Linked DNA regions of Massilia litorea. The protein of the gene in region 1 binds, or shares a complex with, the protein of each later gene. Links are inferred from orthologs where the notes say so. Each region holds a gene or a part of one and is shown on either strand. Other genes may lie near its edges.

Region 1 (3,057 bases):
GTCCTGATGCGCGCTGGCCACACCGAAGCCGGCTGCGACCTGACCGAAATGGGCGGCCTGACCCCGGCCTCGGTGATCTGCGAGATCATCAAGGAAGACGGCACCATGGCGCGCCTGCCGGACCTGATCGAGTTCGCGAAAGAACACAACCTGAAAATCGGCACCATCGCCGACCTGATCCACTACCGCAGCGAAAACGAGAGCCTGGTCGAGCGCGTTGCCGAGCGCACCCTGAACACGGCCCAAGGCGAATTCAAGCTGGTCGCCTACCGCGACAAGCCGAGCGGCTGCGCCCACCTGGCGATGGTGCACGGCGAGATCGGGCGCGACAACGAGGCCCTGGTGCGCGTGCACCAGCCGGTCTCGATCCTCGACGTGCTGGAACACCGCGCCACGACCCACTCCTGGACCATGGCCTCGGCGATGGAAGCGATCAAGAAGAGCGAATCGGGCGTCGTCGTGCTGCTGAACTGCGGCGAGACGGCCGAGCAGCTGTTCGCACAATTCACGTCGCTCGATGCGCCGGGCGCGCGTCCGACCGGCCGTGCGGCGACGATGGATCTGCGCACCTACGGCATCGGCGCGCAGATCCTAAAGGACCTCGGCGTCGGCAAGATGAAGCTGCTGGCCAATCCGCGCAAGATGCCGTCGATGACCGGTTTCGATCTCGAGGTCACCGGTTACATCGCCAGTCCATCGGCCTGACGCGGTACCATACACACTATTAATACGAACACACTAAGAAGAGGGCAGCCATGACGGTAGGAACTTATGAGAGCAACATGACAGGCGAGGACCTGCGCATCGGGATCGTGCAGGCGCGCTTCAATGCCGACGTCGGGCATGGCCTGCTGTCGTCCTGCCTGGCCGAACTGAAGCACCTGGGCGTGGCCGACGAGGACATCCTGCACGTGACCGTGCCGGGCGCGCTGGAAATCCCGCTGGCCCTGCAGAAGATGGCCGAAACCCAGCAGTTCGACGCCCTGATCGCGCTCGGCGCCGTCATCCGCGGCGAAACCTACCACTTCGAGCTGGTCTCGAACGAGTCGGGCGCCGGCATCACCCGCATCGGCCTGGACTACGGCATCCCGATCGCCAACGCCGTGCTGACCACCGAGACCGACGAGCAGGCCGAAGTGCGCATGGCGGAAAAGGGCGCCGATGCGGCCAAGGTTGCGGTCGAGATGGCCAACCTGCTGCTGGCGCTGGAAGAGCTGCACCCCGAGGAAGAAGAAGAGTAATCGAAGGACGAACATGACCGACAAGACCACCCACGCCAACCCGAGCAAGAACCGCACCCCGCGCCACCGCGCGCGCGAGTTCGCGCTCCAGGGCCTGTATCAATGGCTGCTGAATAACGAGCCATCGACCCAGGTGGCCAACAACATCCGCGCCGCCCACGGCTTCGACAAGGCCGACGGCGAGTATTTTTCGTCGCTGCTCAACGGCACGATCACGACCTCGGTCGAGCTGCGCGAAACGATCGCTCCGCTGATCGACCGCGCGGTCAGCGAACTGTCGCCGATCGAGCACGGCGTCCTGCTGCTGGGCGCCTTCGAACTGAAGAACCACCCGGAAATCCCATACCGCGTCGTGATTAACGAAGCGGTCGAGCTGACCAAGTCCTTCGGCGGCATCGACGGCCACAAGTACGTCAACGGCGTGCTCGATAAACTGGCCTCGAAACTGCGTCCGGAAGAAGTCGGCGCCGACGCGCGGCGTTAATTTCCCTCTGTATATATAGTAGGGCTGGCGAAAAGCCACCGTTGCCGAAAGGCGCGGTGGCTTTTTTGTGGGCTCCGAAAAGGCGATGTCGTATTCGCTCTTTGTTGACAGCAGCGCACCGTAGGGTGGACTCCTGAGTCCACGCGTTCGTGCTCATGCATTGGTATAACGTATCTGCGAGGCCACAAATGGGTGCACAAATGCCGCGGCGAGTATCCACGAGCTATGGGTATTCGTCTGCACGGAACGCGTGGGCTCAAGAGCCCACCCTACGGTGCGCGATCGTCCCGACTCATCAATAAAAAAGCCACCGCAAGCGGTGGCGTGAGGAGCGTACGAGCTTCACCTTACAGCGTCGCCAGCGCCTCCGTTTTCGGCTCCGCAGCCGGTTCCGCGGCTTTCGGGGCCGCCGGCGCGGCAGGCGCCGCCTTGACGACCATCTGCGTCGGTGCCGGTGGGGTCACCGTCGGGACCTTCTTGCCACCTGCAACCATTTTCAGTCGCTTGTATTCGGCCAGCACCTTGGCGCCATAACCCGAGTCGTCCTCCATGTCGGCCGCGCCGACATAGGTCTTCAGGCCGCCTTCGACCGAACCCGTGCGCTTCACGTAGTCCTTCAGGATCTGCGCGCCGACACGGATATTGGCGACCGGATCCAGGGCCGCCTCGGCGCCGCCGACTTCCTCGAACTTGTCGTGGTGGACCTTGGCCATCACCTGCATCAGGCCCTTGGCGCCCATCGGGCTTTCCGCGAACGGGTTCAGGCCCGATTCGATGACCATCACGGCCAGGATCAGCAGGGGATCGAGCTTCATCTCATGGGCCGTCGTGTAGGCCGTCGAAACGAGCATGTTGGCCGCGTCGCCGGCCACCCGGTAGCGCTTGGCGAGCCAGGAGGTGACGTTCTGCTGCTGCTTGCTGTTGGCGAGGACTTTGAGCTCGGCCCGGTCTTGCGTTGCGTCCAGTGCGGCCTCCTTGGCCGGCGCTGGGGTGGCGGTCGCGACGGTTGCACCAGCAGGTGCGGCGGCGACGGTTTCAGAATGCAGCAGTTCCGAAACTTTTTTTGCTGCATCCGGGTTCGTGTAGAGCAGGGTCAGTACTGCCACTGCCGAGAGACCGAACACGGTCAGGGTGTGCTGCATTGTGGTCAACAAACCACGCGCCGTTTTTGCCACTTGTGAAAACGTGACTGGCTGGCTGGCCAATTGGACGAGCTTTGCGCTCGAACCGAACAAACGATTGATCATCGAAGTCCCCTTTGTCGCGGCGAAAAGGATCCCGTCGCGGCGCATGGAGCGCTACGGAGGTACCAATGCCGTGCATCAGAAAAAT
Region 2 (3,183 bases), 3.9 Mb from region 1 along the record:
TTGTCGGCTGCCGGCTGGGCACTGGAGGCGGCAGCGCCAAACGCGTCGCTGACGTTCTTGCTGGCCAGCATGCGCTGGCCGGCGCCCATGCTTTCTTCCAGCATGGTCCGGCTGAGCTTGAGGTTGGCGTCGCAAATACTCTGGAAAGTACCCGACAGCGAGGTCGACAGGTCGTTGAAGAAGGCGAGCTGGGAATCGAGATAGGAACGTAGAACCGGATTGACAGGTTGGGAGAATGGAAACATGGTGTACCTTTTCAGTGTTGAGCCGCAAAGGATGCGGTCACATGAGCAATGAGGAGCGGGGGTGCCCGGTGCGGGCGAAGGGGAAAACAGCAGGCTGCTGCTTGAATGCAGGATCACGAAGGGACCGTGCGAACAAAGGACACTATGCGCCATTTATCGCGAGGATAGGACAAAATACCAAAAGTATTTACGCGCCTTAAAATCGGGCAATGTTTCGCCATGGCGTACGCAGGGGCGTACTGCCGGCGGAATGACGCGCTCAGCGCGTCGATGCGCGGGGTAGCGGTGGCGCTCCCTCCCATGCAAGGCCCGATAACTTGTCGGTGTGCGCCATCTCGTCGCCATAGCGATAGGCCGGGCCTGGATCGTCGAAGCCGGTATCGTAGGCGTCCGGATAGCGCGCAGGGTGACCGTCGTCGGGATGCTCGTTGCCCAGATCGATCCTGCCCCAGCCGTGAAGCACGGCATCGTTGAATCTGTCCCAGGGCGGCAGTTCCCCCCATGGCGCAATGACCAGCTTGCCTTCCGGTCTGCCGCCTGCGCGGTCCAGCGGCGCATCCGGCATTGGAAACCATCCCTGGCTTGCGGCGCAGCGGGCCGGTCCGTCCCGGCAATACCGAAGCGTCCGACGAGCGCGGTGGCGCGGTCTGCTTCCATGTCCGCCCCGGTCGTCAGCGTGAGCACGTGGCTGCGCGCTGCCTCGTCCGCCGTACTGCCCTTACCGGCCTGTCCCGCCGGAACAGCAAGGGAAAGCGCCACGTCCGCACGTGTAAATCCGGCAGCAAGCAATTTGTTCAGCGCATGCTGTGCAGCGCCGCGGTCGTCAAAAACCGCCGTCAAGGCGTGTCTCATGGTGTTCTCCCGGTGGCATCGTTGGAAGCTGCGGTTGCCGACGATTCCGGAGGCGTGACGCGATCGTGCTTGCGATTTCCGGTAAAAATCTTCGTACCGTATCTGGTATTGCCCGCATCGCGCGAGCTGTAGCGGTCGAGCCCGCCTTTGGTCAGGACCTTCTTGCTCGTGAGCGACGCTGTCTGACAAGAAAGTTAAATCGCGCAAGAAGCAATTGGCATTTCAGTATAGTCCGCAGGCGCGCACTATGCTGAACTAATGCGAGCGTCTGGCAAAGGTGAACTTGCCTGTGCTTCGCACGCGCTCGTCCGGGCAAGGCACGGCGCGGAAGGCGGTATCGGGAGGATGAGGGGACGCCAGTCGGATCTGCTGATGCATCGAAGAGACGCATTCGCCATGCGTAAACGGAATCGGGGCCGGGAAAGTTCGCCAGTTGGCGGCCCTTCCCGGCCCCGATTTTTATTTCAGCCCGCGAATTGCTCCGCGTCGGCTTCAATGATTACTGCAGCTTGATTTCGACATCGACGCCAGCTGGCAGGTCCAGCTTCATCAGTGCGTCGACGGTCTTGTCGGTTGGGTCCACGATGTCCATCAGACGCTGGTGCGTACGGATCTCGAACTGGTCGCGCGAGGTCTTGTTGACGTGCGGCGAACGCAGGACGTCAAAACGCTGGATACGGGTCGGCAGTGGAACTGGGCCCTTGACGACGGCGCCGGTGCGCTTGGCGGTGTCGACGATTTCCAGTGCGGACTGGTCGATCAGCTTGTAGTCGAACGCTTTCAGGCGGATACGGATTTTTTGATTTGCGGACATGCGATTTCCTTGGAAAAGAGCGAACCGGTTTTAGGACCGGCAATGATTTGTCAGGTACTACGTGCTGCAAAGGAGCGAGAGTATATCACTCTTCTTCCTTAAACAGAGGGGGCAGAATCGAGATTCTGCCCCCTCTTGTTGTGCCGGCGGAACGAACCGCCGGCAAATCAAAGCTTGATTAGGCGATGATCTTGGCAACGACGCCGGCGCCGACGGTACGGCCGCCTTCGCGGATTGCGAAGCGCAGGCCTTCTTCCATCGCGATCGGGTTGATCAGCTTGACGGTGATCGACACGTTATCGCCTGGCATGACCATTTCCTTGTCCGCTGGCAGCTCGATCGAGCCGGTCACGTCGGTGGTACGGAAGTAGAACTGCGGACGGTAGTTGTTGAAGAACGGGGTGTGACGGCCGCCTTCATCTTTCGACAGAACGTAGATCTCGCCGGTGAAGTGGTTGTGCGGCTTGATCGAGCCCGGCTTGGCCAGAACCTGACCACGCTGGACGTCTTCACGCTTGGTGCCGCGCAGCAGCAGACCGACGTTGTCGCCAGCCTGACCCTGGTCCAGCAGCTTGCGGAACATTTCCACGCCGGTGCAGGTCGTCTTGACGGTGTCGATGATGCCGACGATTTCGATCTCTTCGCCGACCTTGATGATGCCGCGCTCGACACGACCGGTGACGACGGTGCCGCGACCCGAGATCGAGAACACGTCTTCGACTGGCATCAGGAAGGCGCCGTCAACAGCGCGCTCTGGCGTCGGGATGTAGGTGTCCAGGGCATCGGCCAGACGGATGATGCACTCTTCGCCCATTTCGCCTGGCTGGCCTTCCAGCGCCATACGTGCCGAACCCTTGATGATCGGCAGGTCGTCGCCTGGGAACTCGTACTTCGACAGAAGCTCACGCACTTCCATTTCGACCAGTTCCAGCAGTTCTGCGTCGTCGACCAGGTCGCACTTGTTCAGGAACACGATGATGTAAGGAACGCCAACCTGACGCGCCAGCAGGATGTGCTCGCGGGTCTGTGGCATCGGGCCGTCAGCGGCCGAGCACACCAGGATCGCGCCGTCCATCTGGGCGGCACCGGTAATCATGTTCTTGATGTAGTCGGCGTGGCCTGGGCAGTCGACGTGCGCGTAGTGGCGCGCGGCGGTTTCGTACTCGACGTGCGCGGTGTTGATGGTGATGCCGCGTGCCTTCTCTTCCGGAGCTGCATCGATCTGGTCGTATGCTTTCGCTTCGCCGCCGAACTTCTTCGACAGGACGGTTG

Evidence for each region.
Region 2: the proteins of nusB (region 1) and rpsJ are in contact, whole or in part, in a solved structure (PDB 3D3B), measured with the Escherichia coli proteins. The link is inferred for Massilia litorea from one-to-one orthologs.

What each region holds. Positions count from the first base shown.
Region 1 is NZ_CP062941.1:4,792,432-4,795,488, reverse strand. What follows is about bases 255-2,989. They hold nusB (transcription antitermination factor NusB), read left to right. Parts: upstream 255-1,254; coding sequence 1,255-1,725; downstream 1,726-2,989. Other genes in these bases: LPB04_RS21550 (transglycosylase SLT domain-containing protein), read right to left, coding at 2,073-2,876; ribH (6,7-dimethyl-8-ribityllumazine synthase), read left to right, coding at 756-1,241; ribBA (bifunctional 3,4-dihydroxy-2-butanone-4-phosphate synthase/GTP cyclohydrolase II), read left to right, coding at 255-705. In the rest of the region: more of ribBA, read left to right, coding at 1-254. UniProt on the Escherichia coli protein: Part of the processive rRNA transcription and antitermination complex (rrnTAC). The complex forms an RNA-chaperone ring around the RNA exit tunnel of RNA polymerase (RNAP).
Region 2 is NZ_CP062941.1:886,550-889,732, forward strand. The notes cover bases 255-3,115. They hold rpsJ (30S ribosomal protein S10), read right to left. Parts: upstream 1,912-3,115; coding sequence 1,597-1,911; downstream 255-1,596. Other genes in these bases: LPB04_RS03980 (hypothetical protein), read right to left, coding at 505-810; LPB04_RS03985 (hypothetical protein), read left to right, coding at 810-1,229; tuf (elongation factor Tu), read right to left, coding at 2,090-3,115. Also shown: LPB04_RS03975 (phasin family protein), read right to left, coding at 1-245; more of tuf, read right to left, coding at 3,116-3,183. UniProt on the Escherichia coli protein: Involved in the binding of tRNA to the ribosomes. Part of the processive rRNA transcription and antitermination complex (rrnTAC). The complex forms an RNA-chaperone ring around the RNA exit tunnel of RNA polymerase (RNAP).